4 regions of the Bradyrhizobium sp. HKCCYLRH3099 genome follow, and region 1 is predicted to be linked to each of the others. Evidence: predicted binding sites of a transcription regulator. Region 1 holds the regulator's gene; each other region holds the start of a gene.
The links. The regulator LexA, encoded in region 1, represses DNA repair genes until DNA is damaged. The targets are predictions, from matches to a motif close to TGTTCNNNNTGTGTTCNG.

Region 1 (5,256 bases):
GCGCTCGTACAGCTTCCGGTAGCCTGACGCCAGTCCGGTATCGGGTGGTGTGGGCATGGCGGGGCCGGTGCGGCCGCCAGGAGGGCGGCGCGGGTTCGCGGGCGTGATGGCCGATGTCTGGCCGCCGCGCGGCGCGCTCGCCGGCGGCTGGCCCGCCATCGGCGCCGGTGCATGGCCGTCGCTTGCCGGCAAGCTCGGGAGCTGGGCCCGGGAGGAGGCCGGCGCAGGGCGGCTGTTGCCCTGGGTGCCCGTCGCGTTCGGCGCCGGCATCGCGCTGTATTTTTCCGCCGACCACGAGCCCGTGCTGTGGATCACGGCTTTAACCGCCACTCTGCTCTGCGTCGCGGCCGGGCTGATGCGCCGGCATCGGCTGTTTCCGGCGGCCGTGATGATCGCAGCGGCGGCGGCCGGCTTTGCCGTCGCGACCGCCAAGACCGCCCGCGTCGCCCATCCCGTGCTGGCCCGGCCGCTGTACTCGGTCGCGCTCACGGGCTTCGTCGAAGCGCGCGACATCCGCGACCGCAGCGATCGCATCGTGCTGCGGGTGACGTCGATGGAGAGCCCGCGCAGCAGCGTCACGCTGGCGCGCGTGCGGCTCGCGGTGCGCAAGGGCACGGCGCCGGAGGTCGGCAGCTTCGTGCAGCTCAAGGCACGGCTGCTGCCGCCGCTCGCGCCGGTGCGTCCCGGCAGCTACGATTTTGCGCGCGACATGTTCTTCCAGGGCATCGGCGCCTCCGGCTTCGTGATGGGTGCGATCACCGTGCAGCCCCCGGCGCAGGAGCGCGGATTGGCGTTGCGCTATGCCGCGACCATGCAGGGCCTGCGCGATGCGATCGATGCGCGCATCCGCGCCCGTCTCAGCGGCGACGAGCGTGCCATCGCCACCGCGCTGCTGACCGGGCGCCGCGACGCCATCACGCCCGACGTCAACGACGCGATGTTCATCTCCGGCCTCGGCCATGTCTTGTCGATCTCGGGCTATCACATGGCGGTCGTTGCCGGCGTCGTGTTCTTCGCTATGCGCGCGCTGCTCGCGTTGATCCCCGGCCTGACCATCAGCCATCCGATCAAGAAATGGGCCGCCGCCGCGGCGCTGCTTGCGGCCGCGTTCTATCTGCTGCTGTCCGGCGCCGAGGTCGCGACGCAAAGATCATTTTTCATGACGGCGGTGGTGCTGATCGCCGTGATGGTCGACCGCCGAGCCGTCACCTTCCGCACGCTCGCGGTGGCCGCGATGGTCGTGCTGATCGCGGCTCCCGAAGCGCTGGTGCATCCGAGCTTCCAAATGTCGTTCGCGGCGACGCTCGGCCTCGTCGCGCTGGTGCAGTTCGGGCTGCCGAAACTGTTTGCCACGCCGGACAGTTCGACGACGCAGCGCATCGCGCTGTGGGGCGGCCGCGAGTTGTCGATGCTGCTGCTGGCCTCGCTGCTCGCGGGGCTTGCGACGACGCCCTATGCCGCCTTTCACTTCCATCGCATCACGCCCTACGGCGTGCTCGCCAATCTCGCGGCGATGCCGGTGGTGTCGGTACTGGTGATGCCGGCCGGCCTGCTAGGCCTGCTGGCGGCGCCGTTCGGCCTCGACGGCGTCTGCTGGACGGTGATGGGCTGGGGCATCGACTGGATGATCGCGGTGACCCGATGGGTCGCCGCATTACCCGGCGCCGTCGGGCGCATCCAGGCGTTCGGCATCGGGCCGCTGATCGCAGCCAGCCTGGGACTCGTGCTGATCGGCCTCTTGCGCACGCCGCTGCGCTGGTCGGGCGCGGTGCTGCTGGCGGCGGCCGCGGCCTGGGCCGTCGTGACGCCGCAGCCGGACATTCTCGTCTCCGGCGATGGGCGTGCCGTGGCCGTCCGCGGCCGCGATGGACGCCTGCATGTGATGCGCAGCGGCAAGGACGTGTTCGTCACCAAGGAATGGCTCGCGGCCGACGCCGACGCGCGGCTGCCTGCCGAGTCGTCACTCAGTGACGGCGTGTCCTGTGACGAACAAGGCTGCGTGGTCGCCATGGCCGACGGCCGCATCGTCGCGCTGACCTTGCGCGCGGACGCCCTCGCCGACGATTGCGCCCGCGCTGCGCTGGTGGTGACGGCGCGCTCCGCCCCAAAATCCTGCCAGGCCGCTGTGATCGACCGTCCGCGCCTGCAGCAGCAGGGCGCCTTGATGCTCGTGCAGAGCGGCAAGGGGTTCGCCGTTACGCCGGCGCGTGCCGACGGCACCGGCCGGCCGTGGTGGCCGGCGCCGGCCGAGGCCAGCGAGTTCGAGGCTAGACTGACGCCGCGCGCGTCACCGTCGCGCGCGCAGGACGCGACGCCGCCGGAGATGGAGCAGGGTGGTGAGGATTAGGCTGGCGCCCACGCCACCGCTGCAGCGGCCCAATCCCTGTCCTGGAGGCGAGCACCAGGACAGCCAGAGCATGAAGTCGATCGAGCCCATCATGCTCTCATTGACGATTGGGACAAAGTTTCGCCGGCTGCTCTGCGCGACAGTCGTCGACTGCCTATGATGACGCTGGCAAGGCACCGCGACATCGGTCTCAACCTCCCCTGCAGGGGGAGGGTCGATCGCGCGCGAAGCGGGCGAGCGGGGTGGGGTGAAGCCGCGGGCGCTGGTGCAAGTGGAGAGATCACCCCACCCCGGCTCATACGCGCTATGCGCCTATGAGCCGACCCTCCCCCTCCAGGGGAGGGTGAACGAGCGCAGGGCCGCCAGATGCGATTCTGTAGAAGCACATCATGGCCAGTGCGGTCTTTAGGATAGGCCATTCCACGATTCACAGACGCCAACGCCACCGCAATCGTCAGAGCTGGCTGAGAGCCGTCCGACGGTTGCAGTGTCGCGTGCGATCCGGAACGACGAATGCGGATGCGATCCGCTCGTCGCGTGACCTAGCTGATGCCGGCCGGTCAGGTGATGCTGATGCGGCGGATGGGCGTCGGCTGCTGTGCCGGCGCGTCTTCCGCGATGTCACGACGCTCGCCGGGCTGCTTGCTGACCGGCAATTGCAGCACGGTGACGCGCTGGCCTTCGCAGAGCTGAGTCACCAGCACGTGGCGTCCATCCGCGAACTCGATCGCGTCGTGATGGCGGTCGGGAATGTGCTTCTCGATGGTGTTGAACTTGGCGACCCGCTCGCGGATCGTGCGGGTCCACAGCCAGCGGCTGTCGTAGCGGACGTCCTCGGCAAAGGCGAGCTCGGTGCCGGGCAGCATGCAGACCGCGACGGTCGGCTCGCTTTCCAAGGCGAAGCCGCGGGTCGCGGTGCCGCGGAACGTCGTCGAGATCAGCGTCTCGCCGACTTTGGCGGGACGGGAGGCAACGGCATGGAGGCTGTAGTCACACATCGGATCGCTCCTCGTTCAGAGATAGCTGACCCACGCTCCCCCCGGACAGGCGCAGGCCTCTATCAGAGTGGACATCGGGAGCAATGTTAGCGCGCGCTTCGCGGCAATTCTGCGCTGATCTGCAGTGCGCGCGGGCGCTGCCGATCACAAGCGTTTGAGTGTGCCGCGCTGCACATCATGATGTGCATTCTCAACTGACTCATAAATAGGCGACCGCGAGTCCGGGCGGCTCACACCGCCGATCTGCTGGGCAGATCCGGCGGCCTCGCAGAAGCCGGGACTCAGTACTTCCGGTACAGCCCGACCAGCTTGCCCTGGATCTTCACCCGGTTGGGCGGCAGGATGCGCACCTCATACGCCGTGTTGGCCGGCTCCAGGGCGATCGACGCGCCGCGGCGGCGGAAGCGCTTCAACGTCGCTTCCTCGTCGTCGATCAGCGCCACGACGATGTCGCCGGTGTCAGCGGACTCGTTGCGCTGGATCAGCGCCATGTCGCCGTCGAGGATGCCGGCGTCGACCATCGAATCGCCGCGGACTTCGAGCGCGTAGTGCTCGCCATTGCCGAGCATGTCGGCCGGCACGCTGATGGTGTGGCTGCGCGTCTGCAGCGCCTCGATCGGCGTACCCGCGGCAATCCGGCCCATCACCGGCACCGCGACGGGACGCTCGCCATCGTCGAGCGCCGGCGTCGAGGTGCGCACCTTGCCGAGATTGCCCTCGATCACCGACGGCGTGAATCCGCCGCGCCGGTTGTTGGCGGCCTGCGAGAGCTCGGGCAGCTTGATCACCTCGATCGCGCGGGCGCGATTGGGCAGCCGGCGGATGAAGCCGCGCTCTTCGAGAGCTGTAATCAGCCGATGGATGCCGGACTTGGAGCGCAGGTCGAGCGCATCCTTCATCTCGTCGAAGGACGGCGGCACGCCGGCTTCCTTGAGCCGTTCGTTGATGAACCGCAGAAGTTCGTACTGTTTGCGCGTCAGCATCTCGACCTGGTCCCCGGTTGGTTGTCGTCCGAAGTTCTCAAGAGCTCTTGCGTCCCAGAGCCCAACTGGACGACTGTCATTCACGTCACCCGCAACATACTAAAAACAAATCATGAACGGACACTATCTGTTCGATGTGTGTTCTGCAATCCTAAAAATATGATGAATGGACCGAGCTTTACCGGAGGAAGCCCACCCACCGACGCCTCACCTGGGCAGGCGCAGGATCTCGCAAGGGCTGCCTGCGGGAGCCTTCGGCGCGAAGGCCGGACGGATCACCAGCGCCTGCGAAAGCGCGAGATTCCCGAGCAGAGACGAATCCTGCTGGTTCACCGGCGTGGCGATCAGCGTGCCGTCGGGGCGCTCTTCCAACTGCGCGCGCAGATAGTCCTCGCGTGAGTCGTTCGGCCCGAGTTCGCGGCCGAGCAGGGCGGTCTCGCGCGGCGGCGCGACCTCCTCGCGCCCGAGCAGGGCACGAATCAGCGGCACCAGGAACAGGATGGCGCAGACATAGGACGACACCGGGTTGCCCGGCAGGCCGATCACCCTCATGCCGCCGAGCCGGCCGTGCATCATCGGCTTGCCCGGCCGCATCGCGATCTTCCAGAACGCCATCTCGACGCCCTCGGCCTCCAGGGCCTGCTTGACCAGATCATGGTCGCCGACCGAGGCGCCGCCGGTGGTGATCAAGATATTTGCGCCGGACTCGCGTGCCCGGCGGATGCCGGCCACGGTGGCCTCCATCGTGTCGACGGCGATGCCGAGATCAATCGGCTCGGCACCCTCGCTACGCACCAGCGCCCGCAGCGCATAGCCGTTGGAGTAGACGATCTGGCCGGGACCGGGCTCGGAGCCCGGCATCACCAGTTCGTCGCCGGTCGCGAGCAGCGCCACCTTGGGCCGCCGCCGCACCGGCAGCGCCGGATGA
Region 2 (5,256 bases), on a different contig from region 1:
CCGGGCTGCAGAGGTGGCGTGCGGGCAACAAAAAAGGCCGGCTGAGCGCCGGCCTTTCCCAAAAACACAACTGAGTAACGGCCGATCAATACTTCGCGACGACTGGCCCGCCGAAGCGATAGTTCAAGCGCGCCGTGAACAGGTCGACGTCCTGCTTGATGTTGTCGTTCTGGGTGAAGACCGCGCCGCGGAACGGAACGTTCGTGGTGCCCATGAAGAGGTGGTCGTATTCGAAGCCGACCGACCAGTTCGGAGCGAAGGCGTATTCGACGCCGGCGCCGACGGAGGCGCCCCATTTGTGCACGGTCGTGGTGGCCAGCACCGTGTTGACCACGCCGGAAAAGATCTCGTACTTGGTGTCGGTCACGGCCGCGCCGCCCTTGGCGTAGAGCAGGGCGTCGCCGAAGGAGTAGCCGATCTGGCCGGTGAACAGGCCGAAGGCTGTGAGCTTGGTGCGGTTGCGGTCGGGAACGAACAGCGGCGTGGCATTGTTGCCGGTCAGATCGGCCCAATTGCCTTGCGCCTCCAGACCGAACACGACCTGGCCCATCTGCCAGCGATAGCCGAACTGACCGCCCACGGTGCCGCCGGTCGCGTTGTGGCAGCCCTCGGCACGGCCATCCGCCAGCGTCCAGCAATTGCGGCTCGTGCCATAGCCACCGTTGATGCCCAGGTAGAAACCGCTCCAATCGTTGATGGCGACGATCATCGGCGGCGCCTTGGTGTACGGACGGGCCGCCATGTCGGCCGCCGAAGCGGAGGTGGCGGTTGCGATGCCGACGAGGGCCGTCGTGATCACAAGCAACTTCTTCATCAAATTCTCCCCCAAGGAGTTGGATTGACTAGCGATGGGGAAGTCATACACGCGGGCCTTCGATGAGGCTGTAACGCTTCAGCCACAAGGCCAAAAAAGCGTTATAAATCATATATTTATCACGAAATGGCCGCTCCGACGCCGGGCTCCTGACACGAAAAAGGCCGGCGCTGGGGCCGGCCTTCTCGAAGCGGTATCGAGCGGCGAGTTTGCCTCAGTAGCGGGTGCTCGCCGGACCGCCGAATCGATAGTTCACACGCACCGTGGCCATGTCGATGTCCTGCTTGATCGTATCGGTCCGCGCCGCCACCGTCGCCGTGGCGGGGAAGTTGATGTCGCGCGACCCCATGAACAGATGATCGTACTCGACCGCGACCGACCAGTTCGGCGCGAAGCCGAACTCGACGCCGGTGCCGACGGTGCCGCCCCAGCGGGTCTCGCTGGCGGAGTCGAGCTGCGTGCCCACGGGGACGATCAGGGCCGTGTTCGCCGTGCCGGTGTATTTGTTATGGGCCACGGCGGCGCCGCCCTTCACGTACCAGAGCACGTTGCCCCAGGCGTAGCCGACCTGGCCGGTGAACAGGCCGATGGCGTCGGTCTTGGTGGTGTTGGTCACGCCGGCGGCGAGTGCAGCGGTGCTGGCGTTGGATTTCTTGAGGTCGGTCCAGTCGCCCTGAGCTTCCACGCCGAACACCCAGTTCGCCGCCTGCCAGCGGTAGCCGACCTGGCCGCCGATCAGGCCGCTGGTCGCGCTGTGGCAGCCTTCCGACTGCGTCGGGACCACCGGCACGCCAGCGACGTTGTTCAGGGTCCAGCAGTTGCGGCTCCAATCGGCGCCGCCATTGATGCCGAGATAGAAGCCGGCCCAGCTCGGCAGCGGCGTCACATAGGCCGGCGGCGGGGCCTTGTTGTAGGTGCGGGCCGCGAAGTCGGCAGCCGAGGCGTGTGCCACGCCAAGCGCGACAGCGCTGGCGGTCAAGATCAAGGTCGTCTTTTGCATGTGTCTCTCCCCAGTCCAAATCATCCCTTGCGCCGGATCCCTCCGATCCGGATCCACGCGGACGTGGCCTGGGGCTGGTTGTAGGGAAGACTGTTTTCTAAAAGTTGTGACCGCGGGCGTTGGCGCCACGGATCTGACGCAGATGCTTAAAAGTTGATTAAAAATGTCTTCATGCCCTCGCGCCGACGGCAACCGCCGTGCCCGCCAGAGACGGGTCTCCCGGCTTGTCAATAGGCTGTGTACTCAGGCGCTCAGTGCTTGGAGACGACCGGGCCGCCCCAGCGATAGTTGACGCGCACCGTGGCCATGTCGACGTCCTGGCCGACCTGGTCGGTCCGGCTCGGCGCGCCGCCGGGGACTCCCGAGAAGCCGAGGGTGCGGTTGCCCATGAACAGGTGCTCGTATTCGGCAGCCACCGACCAGTTCTTGGCGAAGCCGACCTCGACGCCGGTGCCGACGGCCGCGCCCCAGCGCGTGGCGCTGGACTGGTCGATCAGCGCACCGGTGGCGGTGCCCAGGCCGTTGTACTTCTCACCCGCGACCGCGGCGCCGCCCTTCACGTACCAGAGCACGTTGTTCCAGGTGTAGCCGATCTGGCCGGTGAACACGCCGATGCCGTTGATCTTGGTCTGGTTGGTCACGGCCGGGGCGAGCTGGCTGACATTGCTGCCCTTGAGGTTGGCCCAATTGCCCTGGGCCTCGACCCCGAACACCCAGCCGCCTGCCTGCCAGCGATAGCCGATCTGGCCACCGGCCAATGCTCCGGTCGCGTCGTGGCAACCCTCCGCGTTGGTGGCGGCCACGCCGCCGAAGGTGACGTTGTTGGTCCAGCAGGTGCGGGCGAAGCCGCCGCCGGCATTGAGGCCGACGTAGAAGCCGCTCCAATCATAGATCGCAGCGATCATCGCAGGCGCCTTGGTGAAGGTGCGCGCGGGCAAGTCGGCAGCGATGGCCGGCGCAAGCCCCAGCGCCAGCGAAGTTGTCGCCCCCAGCAACAGACTTCTCATCGCATTCCCCAAACCTAGTCCGACGCCCGCACGCACGCTCTCACCAACGCCCACCCGCGACGCCTTGATAGCCCCTCTGACCGGAAAAAGCCGTCACCCAAACGACACAGCCGGCTAGCAAGTGTCGGGACCAGCACACAAAAAAAGGCCGGCGCGAGGCCGGCCTTTCGACAAATTCAAGTTCAGGTTGCGATCAGTAGCGCGACAGGGCCGGGCCGCCGAAGTGATAGGAGATGCCAGCCTTGACGGTGTGGATGGTGTCGTTCCACTCCGAGCGGTTGGCGGCGACCGGCGGGTTGTTGTACTGCAGCGTGCTGCGGCCGAAGTCGATGTAATTGTACTCGACCTTGGCCGACCAGTTCGCCGCGAACATGTACTCGGCGCCAGCGCCGACGGTCCAACCCCAACGCCAATCGTTGACGGAGCCGCCGAACGCCGGTCCGAGCAGGCCACGGTCGTAGCGATGCTGGAAGTCTCCGACCGAGGCACCGCCGCTGACGAAGAGCAAAGCGGGGCCTGCAGCCCAGCCGAGACGGCCCTTGATGTCGCCGAAGCCGCGCAGGTGCGTGAAGTAGGAATCGCCGAAGCCGGCGTTGATCTCGGCCGAACGGCCGTTGATGTCGGCCCAGTGGTAGTCGCCTTCGAGGCCGAACACGATGTTGTCGACCTGCCAATTGTAGCCGACCACGCCGCCGACGAAGCCGCCGTTGAAGTCGTAACGCTGCGTCGGGGTGAAGCCGACGACGTTCGGTCCACCGAAGTAGGTCTCGTCGCTGCGGCCCCAGCCGCCGCCGCCCTGCACACCGAGATAGAAGCCGGTCCAGGTCGGGAGCGGCGCGGGCGCGGCCATCGGCGCCTTCGTGTAGGGGCGGGCGGCGAGATCAGCGGCGCTCGCGGGGGTCAGCGACCCCAACACCATCAAGCTGACTGCTCCAAGAAAAATTCGTTTCATCCCAAGGTTCATCCCAAGTCTCCCGCTTTGGCGTCTCCACAGGGTCCCCGGAGGCGCACATTCTGTGAGTGGGTGCGACCGCGGATGCGGCCTCAATCCATCCGAAAATATACGCGATTCAACCCCCAATACCGTCTCCCAAAAGCCACAGGAGGGGAGGAAGTGAGGCGATCTAAGTTTATGTAAGTTAAAGAATTTTTGACCATTCACGGGAACTTTTCAGGGTTCCATTTCTCGGCCGTCCGGTTCCATCGGGTTCCATGGAACTCCACGCATGGTTGCATACACAGTCGCGCGAACAAAACTGGAACAATCGGCGCTGGCCTGCTATATGTGGATAAGCGACGAGAAGGCAGGTGGCCGGCGCGGCAACCGTATAGGGTCCGCCGCGAGAGGAAGGGGTGAGCCACCGTGGGCCGAGAGGCCGGTGGGCCACAGCCGGCCCGGTGATCTGAAAACCGCGGGAGAGTGTGATGGCGGGTAGTGTGAACAAGGTGATTCTGGTCGGAAATCTGGGCAAGGACCCCGAGATCCGGCGGACGCAGGATGGGCGGCCGATCGCCAATCTGAGCATCGCGACGTCGGAGACGTGGCGCGACAAGAACACCGGCGAGCGCAAGGAAAAGACCGAGTGGCACCGGGTGGTGATCTTCAACGAAGGTCTCTGCAAGGTCGCCGAGCAGTATCTCAAGAAGGGCTCCACGGTGTACATCGAGGGCGCGCTGCAGACCCGCAAATGGACCGACCAGAGCGGCGTCGAGAAGTACTCGACCGAGGTGGTGCTGCAGGGCTTCAACTCGACCTTGACGATGCTCGGTGGCCGTGGCGGCGGAGGCGGGGGCAACTTCGCCGACGACACGGGCGGCGGTGATTTCGGCATGAGCAGCCCATCCTCCGCGCCTGCGCCGCGCCGCCCGATGGCAGCCGCCAGCCGCAACAGCGACATGGACGACGACATTCCGTTCTGAGGTGAAAACGCGCGCGGGAAACCCGGCTCCGGCCGGGCCGCGCGCGACGCCCGCGGCCACCGTCGACCGCAACGTAAGATCTCGTTAAGTCGCTGGAAATGCGGCTATAAAAACCTTCGCGCGGGAACGTGGAGGGGTGGCCTGCCGCGACGCGATGCGCTATATGATTCCAAGCGATTTTCGCGTGTCAAAACCGACCGGTATCCCCTTTGTCCGATAAAGAAGATGAGAAGCCCGGCGAGCCGGGCGGACCTTCCGACATTCGTCCCGTCTCCATCCTCGATGAGATGAAGCGCTCCTACCTCGATTACGCGATGAGCGTGATCGTAGCGCGGGCGCTGCCCGATGCGCGCGACGGCCTGAAGCCCGTGCACCGGCGCATCCTCTACGGCATGTACGAGAACGGCTTCGAGTGGAACAAGCCGTACCGCAAGTCGGCGCGCACCGTCGGCGACGTCATCGGTAAATACCATCCGCACGGCGACCAGTCGGTCTATGACGCGCTGGTGCGCATG
Region 3 (5,256 bases), on a different contig from region 1:
CAGGAGCCTAGCACTTCGAATCGGGACCATCGGACTCGGATTCCGTGCCGCCTCGTCTATATTGACGGGGTGGCAACGCCGAGGAGTTCGTCGATGGGGTTGCGCCCGCGGGACCTTGCCAGCCGGATGGCAGCCCGGCGCCAAAGAGGCGACGGCTATGTGCGCGACACCTTCACGCTGCCGCGGGAAGAGGCGCGCGCCAAGGCGCGCGACTATCTGACCCGGTACCCGAAGGCGGGGTACATGAGCGCCGTCGAAAGCTGGCGCGAGCTTCCCGATGGGGCGATCGAGTTCACCATGCGGCGGCTGCCGAGCGCCGACTGAACCGCCAAGGCTCAGCGCGTCATTCCTTTTCGCCGAGCAGCTTGCGGGTATCGCGATTGATGAAGTGAAGCCGCGTACAGGCCTTGCAGACCACGGTCTCATACGCGCTCGTGGGATCGCCCGGCCTCGGCTCTTCCAGCCAATGCTGCACGTTCATCCCGGTCCGTGGACATTTGAAGATCAGATTACCCATACAGATTCAAGCTTCTGCCAGGACCGGGGCAGGCAATTTGATCTGAATCAAGACCACGCGGGAAATCACAGCCCGCCGCGAGGCGCGGCGCAATCCTCAATTGCGCTGCTCCGGAGGAGCTCTTCCAAGGTGTCACGCCCGGCGCAAAAGCCTCCCGCCGAACGACCTAATCGAGCGACTCGGCGACGATCCGGATCCGAAACACCGGCTGTCGCGTCTCATCGAGCAGTTCCATCTGCCACTCGGAGTTTTCGGCGAGCTTGCGCGAGATGCTGCTGGCCATATCGGCGCAGACCGTGGTCATCTCTTTCCAGGCTGCATTGCGATCGGCGCATTCTGTCCCATACTCGGACGCGCCGGAGAAGTGGCCATTGCGGATACGAAAGAAATAGAGCGGCATTGCCAAAACCGGTGAGCCCTGACCGCCCCAGGCCGCTGGGTTTGATGTACGCACCGCAAGTTCAAGCGCAAAACCCTCCTGGATCAATTCCGGTAGAATACGGTGGACGGCCGGCCGAGGCCCGGCCGCAACCCGGACGGGCAGCGAGGCTGTACAGTCGGGCCACCTGCCGCCAGCGGCAGCCGAAGGCGAGCAAAGAGCCTCGGACCGCCGCGGTCCGAGGCTCGGCGTCAACGTCGTAGCTTCCCGGCGAGGGCAGTTCGGCAATGACAGCTCATCTTAGCGCGCGACCTGGTTGCCCGCCTTGCGGCAAATCAAGGGTTGTATCGCCGCTCGCTCAGCGTCGTGTGCTCGTCGCATCGACATGCGCGCGCCGCAGTCGCTGCGGACAAGATGTTCTTGGGACACAGAGCATCACGTCAAAAGCCCCGGACATCGTCCGGGGCTTTCTTTCAGCGCTGATGGTTTCAGGGCCTGCGCCTACGGTGACGGCGCCTGCAAAGGAATGATGTTGCAGGCGGCAGGTCCGCAGCACATCGCCGATGGATGTGCTCCGACCATTATCGAAACGAACAAACAAATTCGGGGCTGGTGAAAATTTGCTCCGACGATCCGACAACCTGAACGCTATAACGCAACCCCAAGTTTATGACAATGGTGGTTGCTTGAATATCTCGGGAGCACCAAGGGATCAGTGAGGTCGATCACCTACATAAGACGAGCGCCGCATGCGGCATCTTCGGGAACGTGCGAGCGGCGGACGTCCTCGCCGTCTTGATGTCGCAGGCCCGCGGAGTTGCAGCGGCGACGACGATGGGAACTCATCGCACATAAGCGCTTCGGCCGCCGTGCACGCCGTCAATTGCATTCTGGACGTGCGTTTGCCTGCGAGATGAGCCGAACAAAAGCAGAAGAGGCGATGGAACTTCGTTCCCCTCAGGAGAACCACGGATGTGCGATCTGCGCACGCGTGTAGGAAGTTGATAGTTTCAGGGAAATGTTCTGACGAGCGTGATGGCGCCGACGATGGCTGCGTTGAAGTCATCGAGCTCCTCGCTCGGAATCCAATACTCGAGATGATCGCGTCCACCGGCCTGCTGCACCGGATAGCGATCGATGAACTCCCGCAGCACGTCGAAGCGTACAACATGGCCGCTGCCGCTGGCGGGCACGTTCCAGTCACGCGCGATCTTCACCGCGTAGTCCTCGGTCAGTACCGGATAGAAGATGGGTTGCTCCGGCAGCCGCGGCGGAAACGCGCGCATGCCCGACGCCTCGATCAAGGCAAGTTCCTTGGGGCCGACAGGGCGCCACAGCGTGATGGTGTCGGGGGAGATGGTCATGCGGCTCGAAGCTGTCCGAGGAGCGAGCAGATGCCCCACGATAGGGCAGAACCTGGCAGGCGGCGCAAGTGTCTGGCGCCATCTCCAAACTCATCATCAAGGCGCGTGTTGTCGCAGTCCAGCTCCCGCGTGCCGGAACACGGTCTGGTTGTGGTCAGGGCCTCCTTGGCGCGTGCTCTGCCGGTTCGCGCGTGGCTAGGCTGGTGCCCGATCGTGAGCTCGCTGCGTGCCGGATGGCTGCCTGGCGGCGCGTTTGCTGCGCATGGCTCGGCTCTTGAGCTGAGCCACTTTTTCCTGCGGCAATGTGGGCTGCCTCTGGCGGAAGCTGTGAACGGCTGCAAACGCGCGAAAGAACATATTGCGAACAAAGAACAGATCGGGTACATTCATCTCAAGATTGCTGGCCGGCCTCGTTAACCGTTTGTCCATCCCGCGAATCCCCGCCATAAGGAGCGCCAATGTCCGCCACCGCCCTGCGTATCGTCGAAGGTTCTTCCATGGATAAGAGTAAGGCGCTCTCTGCTGCGCTGTCCCAGATCGAACGCCAGTTCGGCAAGGGCTCGGTGATGAAGCTGGGCAAGAACGACCGCTCGATGGATGTCGAGACGGTCTCGACCGGCTCCCTCGGGCTCGATATCGCGCTCGGCATCGGCGGCCTGCCGAAGGGACGTATCGTCGAGATCTACGGGCCGGAATCCTCGGGCAAGACGACGCTGGCGCTGCACACGGTGGCGGAGGCGCAGAAGAAGGGCGGCATCTGCGCCTTCATCGACGCCGAGCATGCGCTCGATCCGGTCTATGCGCGCAAGCTGGGCGTGAATATCGACGAGCTGCTGATCTCGCAGCCGGATACGGGCGAGCAGGCCCTGGAGATCTGCGACACCCTGGTGCGGTCGGGGGCGGTCGACGTGCTGGTCGTCGACTCCGTGGCGGCGCTGGTGCCGAAGGCCGAGCTCGAGGGCGAGATGGGCGAGTCGCTACCTGGCCTGCAGGCGCGCCTGATGAGTCAGGCGCTGCGCAAGCTGACGGCCTCGATCAACAAGTCCAACACGATGGTGATCTTCATCAACCAGATCCGCATGAAGATTGGTGTGATGTACGGCTCGCCCGAAACCACGACCGGCGGCAATGCGCTGAAATTCTATGCCTCGGTACGCCTCGACATCCGCCGCATCGGCGCGATCAAGGAGCGCGACGAGGTGATCGGAAACTCTACACGCGTCAAGGTCGTCAAGAATAAGTTGGCGCCGCCGTTCAAACAGGTCGAGTTCGACATCATGTATGGCGAGGGCGTGTCGAAGATGGGCGAGATCCTCGATCTCGGCGTCAAGGCCGGCATCGTCGAGAAATCCGGCGCCTGGTTCTCCTATGACAGCCAGCGGCTCGGGCAGGGGCGTGAGAACTCGAAGACCTTCCTCAAGGCCAACCCCGATATGACCGCGAAGATCGAGGCTGCGATCCGCCAGAACTCCGGTCTGATCGCCGAGCAGATCCTGGCCGGCAACGCCGAGCGCGATGCCGACGGCGACGGTGAGGAGCCGGCGGAGGAGTAGAGCGAGCATCGCGGGCGCCGCAGACGTCGATTTGACGACGTTCCGGCGCCCGACGCTTCCCAATCTCGCGCTCTGGTGGATTGGCCTGGCTCCGGCGGAGGCAATCGACGTAGCGCGCATGCCTTGATGGATGTCCTTTCCTCCTGGGTTCAAGCAGGTGAAAGCGCGTGTGCCGGCCGCCGGACCGGGGAGGCCGATAGGGCGCGAGGAGCCTGACGTCGACTTTTGGTTAGACCGATTGCAGGCGGCCAGACTGCGCCGTGCGCCGATCGCGCGATGACGGAGCCAAGCGGATGACGAGCCTCATTCTCACGGCCGATGACCCCGGCGCCGGTGCGCTGCGGAGAGGAGGCTTTGCCGATCTCGTGGTGCCGATTTTCCATCGTTTCGTGTGGGGGCCTTTGCCGTGCGATACGGAGCTGTCGAATTTTCTCGGCGCGCGCCCGCCGCGACAGAAGGCGGCGCATTGGTTGGATTTCGCCTCGCGTCGCGAACTGATGGCCGCCGGCGTGCGCGGCAAGGGTCTGCTCGAGATCGTCGATCGTTGCGATCGTATCGAGCTCTGGATGGACACCCGACCGAACGACCAGTTGGTCCTGATCTGGTTGTTGGACTATCTCCGCCATCACGCGGAGATCGCGACCAAGATCGTGTTGCGGCATGTCGACACCCCCCTTCATGCGCCCGCCTGGCAAATCGCCGAGCAGACGATGGGCATCGCGGTGTCGCGTGAGCATCTCGAGCTTGGTCATCGCGCATGGCGGGCGTTTCGAGCTCCGACGCCGCAGGCTTGGTTCGACCTGTTGAAGCAGGATCTCAGCGCGCTGCCGCAGCTTCGGCGCTGCGTGCTGGAGTTGCTCGATGAGCTTCCTGGCGACACGAGCGGCCTCGGAGCCTCGGAATTGCGAATCCTCGAATTGCTGTCCGCGGGCTATGAGCACCCGCTCGATGTGCTTCCGCCCTTTCGGGAGCGCTTTCAACGCCGCGTCTTCGATTATTGGGAAGCGGGTGCTTTGCTCGACGGCCTGGCGCTGGCGCCGGTGCCCGTCATATCAGGCCTCGCCGAATGGCCATTCTCGATCGAGATGCACCACGGTCGTGAACGTCTCGACCGCTACAAGGCGAGCACGCTTTCGCTGACGCCGCTCGGCAAGGCCATCCTGGCCGGCGAGGACGATTTTACGGTCCACAATCCAATCCGGCGCTGGTGGGGCGGCACCGAATTGACCAACGCCAATCTCTGGCGCTGGCACGGCGTGCTGATCGCGCCGGACCCTGACACGCCTCACGTCATCGACTGTCGCGAGCCGTGGCAGGTGGTCCATTGGCGCGATTGCGAGGCCGCTTACTCCGCTGCCTCCGCGTAGTCGCCGACGGGCGGGCAGGAGCACACCAGATTCCGGTCGCCATAGACGTTGTCGACGCGGCCGACCGGGCACCAGT
Region 4 (5,256 bases), on a different contig from region 1:
GGAAGTTCCTTGTGTCCGCGTTCAGCCTCACGAGCTCGCGCAGAAACTTGCCGAGTTCGCGCGTGGCTTCGGTGATGGTCTCGCCGGGTGAGGTGACCTCGACCGCGAAGGCCCGATAATCCGGCAGCTTCAGCTCGCGCTTGAGCAAGCCGCCATTCGCATGCGGATTGGCGCCCATGCGCCGCGTCCCCTTTGGCGCGAGAGCCTGCAACTCCGGCACGAGACGGCCGTTCGTATCGAACAGCGTCTCCGGCTGGTAGCTCCTCATCCACGCTTCGAGCAGCGCGAGGTGCTCCGGCTTGCCGCGCGGATTTGCGATCGGCACCTGATGCGCGCGCCAGAAGCCCTCGACCTTGAGGCCGTCGACTTCCCTAGGCCCGGTCCAGCCCTTCGGGCTGCGCAGCACGATCATCGGCCAGCGCGGCCGCTGGATCGCCGCATCCGGCTGGCGCGCGTTCTGCTGGATCGAGCGGATGCTGGCGAGGGCGACGTCGAGCGCGTCGGCCATCTGCCGGTGCATCGCCTTGGGCTCGTCGCCTTCGACAAACAACGGCGCGTAGCCATAGCCTTCGAACAGGGATTTGAGCTCGGCATCGCCCAAGCGGCCGAGCACGGTGGGATTGGCGATCTTGTAGCCGTTGAGATGCAGGATCGGCAGCACGGCGCCATCGTGCGCCGGGTTCAGAAACTTGTTCGAGTGCCAGGACGCCGCCAGCGGGCCGGTCTCGGCCTCGCCATCGCCGATCACGCAGGCGACGATCAGATCGGGATTGTCGAACGCCGCGCCGTAGGCGTGAACCAGCGCGTAGCCGAGTTCGCCGCCTTCGTGGATCGAGCCCGGCGTCTCCGGCGCCGCGTGGCTCGGGATGCCGCCGGGAAAGGAGAACTGCCGGAACAGCTTTCGCAAGCCGTCCGCGTCACGGCCGATATCGGGGTAGATCTCGCTGTAGCTGCCTTCGAGATAGGTGTTGGCGACCATGCCGGGACCGCCATGGCCGGGACCGCAGACATAGAGGACGTCGAGATCCTGGGCGACGATGGCGCGGTTGAGATGGGCGTAGATGAAGTTCAAACCCGGCGTGGTGCCCCAATGGCCGAGCAGGCGCGGTTTGATGTGCTCCGGCTTCAGCGGCTCGCGCAGCAGCGGATTGTCGAGCAGATAGATCTGGCCGACCGAGAGATAGTTGGCTGCCCGCCAATAGCGGTCGAGCAGGTCGAGATCGTCAGCGGGAAGGGTCGGTTGGGGAGAACTGAGCTGCATGGGACCTCGCTTGCCGTCCGTTTCGCGCCTGCGGGAGAGTACAGGAGAGTAACGCCGCACCGTCCCGTTCCAACGCGGCCGCAGCATAGAACGGGAATGTGATGGCTGGCCTTGCGCAGGCTCAGAACCGATCCTCCGAGCTTGTTCAATTTTGATCTTGTTATGTTCTCTTTTTGTGCTATGTCTTGGCCATGAGCCGAGCATCTTCACATGCCCTCAAGCGCCCGCCGGTCCCGGTGCCCTCCGAGCCGGTGGGCGCGCCTTCGTCTGGTCCTGATACGACTGGTCCTGACAAGGACTTTCCCGAACTCGCGGTCGCCATCGAACGGGGCCGGCGCCGCGGCCGGGGTGCCCAATCCAATGCGAGCGGCCGCTACGAGGCGGAGGCGCGTGTTGTCTTCGACGATGGTTGGCAGAGCCTCGAGGACTTGCCGCCGTTCAAGACCACGGTCGCGACCGACACCTCGCGCAAGGTCATCACGCGCAACGATTCTCCTGACATCGGCTTCGACCGATCGATCAATCCGTATCGCGGCTGCGAGCATGGCTGCGTCTACTGCTTCGCGCGCCCGACCCACGCCTTTCTCGGCCTGTCGCCGGGGCTGGATTTCGAATCCAAGCTGTTCGTGAAGCCCGACGCGCCGGCGCTGCTGGAGAAGGAGCTTGCCGCCAGCGGCTATGAGCCGCGGATGATCGCGATCGGCACCAACACTGATCCGTATCAGCCGATCGAGCGCGAGCGGAAGATCATGCGCGGCATCCTCGAGGTGCTGGAAAAGGTTGGCCATCCAGTCGGAATCGTCACCAAGTCGGCGCTGGTGATGCGTGATGCCGACATTCTGGCGCGGATGGCCAAGAAGAATCTGGCAAAGGTCGCGATATCAGTGACCACGCTGGATCCGAAGCTGGCCCGCACCATGGAGCCGCGGGCCTCGACGCCGTCGAAGCGGCTGGAGGCCTTGCAGGCGCTGTCGAAGGCGGGCATCCCGACCACGGTGATGGTGGCGCCGGTGATCCCGGCGCTCAACGACAGCGAGATCGAGCGCATCCTCGATGCCGCTGCTCATGCCGGCGTCAAGGAAGCGGCCTATGTTCTGTTGCGGCTGCCGCTGGAGGTGCGCGACCTGTTCCGCGAATGGCTGCTGGAGCACTATCCGGACCGCTATCGCCATGTGTTCACCTTGATCCGCGACATGCGCGGCGGCCGCGACTACGACTCGCAATGGGGCACGCGCATGAAGGGCACGGGACCGATGGCCTGGATGATCGGACGCCGCTTCGAGATCGCGTGCGAGAAGCTCGGCCTGAACAAGCGGCGGACCAAGCTGACCACGGATCATTTCGTGCGGCCGAAGGGCGGCGGGCAGCAGTTGAGTCTGTTCTGAGGCGACCTCAATTGGGAACCCCGCGTATGGGAATAGCGGGGAATTGAGGTCCGCTGCGGTTGCGCTGCGTTGGACCGTTCCGCACGATGCGGCGCATGATTCGGGACCAAGCGAACAAGCCGGGCAGGGCGAACGCGGCCGGTGCTGCGAAGAAGAGCGTCGCTGCGAAGGCCACGGCCAAGACAGGCGCGGCGAGCGCTGGCGGCAAGCTCGGTAAGGGCGTCATCGCGGTGGCGCCGCCGAGCTTTCGGCGCGAGCGGGCGCTGTTGAAGCAGGGCATCTGGCCGGTCGCCGGCTGCGACGAGGCCGGCCGCGGTCCGCTCGCGGGTCCCGTGGTGGCGGCGGCGGTGATTCTCGATCCCAATCGCATCCCGAAGGGGCTCGATGATTCCAAGCGGCTGACGGCCGAACAGCGCGAAGTCCTGTTCGACAAGATCTGCAAGACATCGGCCTTTGCTGTCGCCTTCGCCTCGCCGTCGCGAATCGATCGCGACAACATTCTGCGCGCGTCGCTGTGGGCGCTGTCGCGCGCGGTGAAGGCGCTGCCGGAGGCGCCGAAGCACGTGTTCGTCGATGGCCGCGACCGTATCGACGTCGATTGCAACTGCGAGGCGGTGATCGGCGGCGACGGGCTGGTGATGTCGATCGCGGCGGCCTCGATCGTCGCCAAGGTCACGCGCGACCGGCTGATGTGCGCGCTGGCGCAGGATTGCCCCGGTTACGGCTTCGAGCAGCACAAGGGCTACGGCGTGCCGGAGCATCTGGCCGCCTTGGACCGGCTCGGCCCCTCGGTGCATCATCGCAGCCTGTTTGCCCCGGTCGTGGCGGCCCGGCAGAAGCATCAGCCTTTGGCGGTCGAGCCCAAGCCGGATCTGTTCGCGGAGATCACGCTGGTCACGTCCACCGAAATCTCGCTTGGCACCTGATGCCGGTTGCCTCGACCGCGCCACGGTCTTAAAGCTTGAGGCAGCCAGCCAGCACGAAGTGTCACTCCTCGCAGCGGGGGCGGTGTTGTGCGCCCAGTCGTGCGGTATCGATTGCGGGCGTCGGACAGCGAGGCTGCTGCGCATGAGGGGCGGTCCTGCCGGCATCCCCGACGTCCCAAGCGATCCCAGCTTCAAAGCGATCCCAGCTAAGCGATCCAGCCGTTCATGCGTTTCACGTCCCTGGTTGTCGAACTGATCCGCGCAAGACCGCGGCTGGTCGTCGTCATCGTGGTGCTCTGCCAGGCCCTGATGTGGCTCGGCCTTGCCGTGCTGTTCTACCGCAGCCCGCCCGGCCAGCTCGCCACCGCCATCGCCTTCGGCCGCGAGTACCAGGTCGGCACCGATCTCGGACCGCCGCTGTCGTTCTGGCTGTCCGACATCGCCTACCGCATCGCCGGCAACCATCTGTTCGGCGTCTATGTGCTGGCCGTGGCGTGTTCGGCGCTGAGTCTCTGGGTGATCTATCTCCTGGCGCGTGCCATCGTCGGCGGCCAGCAGGCCGTGCTTGCGGTGCTGCTCACGATGACCATCACCGCGTTCGGCGCGCCCACGCTCGAATTCGGTCCCGAGGTGCTGGCACGGCCGCTGTGGGCGCTGCTGCTGTTGCATAGCTGGCGGATTCTCGGGCAGGGCCGGCGCAACGCCTGGTTCGCCTGGTCGATCGAGGCGGGGCTGCTGCTGCTGACCACGCCAGCGGCCGCCTTCCTGTTGCTGCTGCTCGCCGGCTTCGTGGTCTCGACCGCGCAGGGCCGCCGCGTGCTGCGCTCGTTCGATCCCTTGTTCGCGCTGCTCGTCGTGCTGGCGCTGGCGCTGCCCTACCTGATCTTCGTGCTGCGCTCCGACAGCGTCGGCCTGCCGGCCTTGCCGCTGCTCGCGGACCTCTCGCTGCGCGGCTGGCACTGGCTTGCGCTCGTCGGCGGCTTGCTGCTGGCGATCGCCGCGATGCTGCTGCTGGTCGTGCTCGATGCCTCCTGGGTCAGCCGCGGCGATACCGAGGCGCCGATCATCTACCGCCGTTCCGTGCCGCCGCTCGCCCGCGACTTCGTCTATTGCTTCGCGATCGCACCGGCGCTCGCGGGCAGCCTGATCTCCGGCCTGTTCGGTCTTCCTGGCGTGCTCGGCGGCACCGCGGTCAGCCTGACCATGGTCGGGCTGGCCCTGGTCGTCGCCTCCGGCGACCTGATCTATCTGCGCCGGCAGCGCCTCTTACGCGTGGTCTGGGCGGCCGCGGTCGCGGCGCCCGCCATCCTCGTCGCCGGCAATGCCGTGGTGCAGCCTTTGACGGGCGACGGCGAGGTCGCGACCTCGATGCCGGCCCGCGACATCTCGCGCTTCTTCGTCGAGAGCTTCGAGCGCCGCACCAATCAGCGGCTGCAGGCGGTCGCCGGCGATCCGCGGCTCGCCAGCCTCGTTGCCCTCGGCCGCCGCCGCGCGCATCTGTTGCTCGACGCCACGCCGCAGCGGACGCCCTGGATCACGCCGGCGAAATTCGCCGAGACCGGCGGCATCGTGGTCTGGCGCGCCTCCGACACCGCGGGCACGCCGCCGCCGGAGCTGGTCCAGCGCTTCCCCGGCCTGGTGCCGGAAGTGCCACGCAGCTTCGACTGGCTGATCAACGGCCGCC

Region 2: a site for LexA is predicted at 4,068-4,085, ahead of ACQR1Y_RS11255 (single-stranded DNA-binding protein). Genes of this name have one in related genera too.
Region 3: a site for LexA is predicted at 2,610-2,627, ahead of recA (recombinase RecA). Genes of this name have one in related genera too.
Region 4: a site for LexA is predicted at 1,425-1,442, ahead of ACQR1Y_RS25600 (PA0069 family radical SAM protein). Genes of this name have one in related genera too.

What each region holds. Positions count from the first base shown of each region.
Region 1 is NZ_JBNPTW010000030.1:3,488-8,743, reverse strand. Features, by position in the region: gene ACQR1Y_RS34020 (ComEC/Rec2 family competence protein) at 56-2,347, shown strand; gene ACQR1Y_RS34015 (hypothetical protein) at 2,908-3,345, opposite strand; gene lexA (transcriptional repressor LexA) at 3,627-4,328, opposite strand; gene ACQR1Y_RS34005 (molybdopterin molybdotransferase MoeA) at 4,536-5,256, opposite strand, start outside.
Region 2 is NZ_JBNPTW010000004.1:109,749-115,004, forward strand. Features, by position in the region: gene ACQR1Y_RS11235 (outer membrane protein) at 86-814, opposite strand; gene ACQR1Y_RS11240 (outer membrane protein) at 1,029-1,814, opposite strand; gene ACQR1Y_RS11245 (outer membrane protein) at 2,066-2,821, opposite strand; gene ACQR1Y_RS11250 (outer membrane protein) at 3,015-3,773, opposite strand; gene ACQR1Y_RS11255 (single-stranded DNA-binding protein) at 4,247-4,741, shown strand; gene gyrA (DNA gyrase subunit A) at 4,951-5,256, shown strand, end outside.
Region 3 is NZ_JBNPTW010000027.1:81,516-86,771, forward strand. Features, by position in the region: gene ACQR1Y_RS33175 (hypothetical protein) at 94-324, shown strand; gene ACQR1Y_RS33180 (hypothetical protein) at 344-517, opposite strand; gene ACQR1Y_RS33185 (DUF6894 family protein) at 684-917, opposite strand; gene ACQR1Y_RS33190 (ADP-ribosylation/crystallin J1) at 1,907-2,260, opposite strand; gene recA (recombinase RecA) at 2,719-3,813, shown strand; gene ACQR1Y_RS33200 (DUF1835 domain-containing protein) at 4,107-5,180, shown strand; gene gcvP (aminomethyl-transferring glycine dehydrogenase) at 5,159-5,256, opposite strand, start outside.
Region 4 is NZ_JBNPTW010000016.1:38,004-43,259, reverse strand. Features, by position in the region: gene ACQR1Y_RS25605 (phosphoketolase family protein) at 1-1,261, opposite strand, end outside; gene ACQR1Y_RS25600 (PA0069 family radical SAM protein) at 1,453-2,646, shown strand; gene ACQR1Y_RS25595 (ribonuclease HII) at 2,733-3,572, shown strand; gene ACQR1Y_RS25590 (glycosyltransferase family 39 protein) at 3,798-5,256, shown strand, end outside.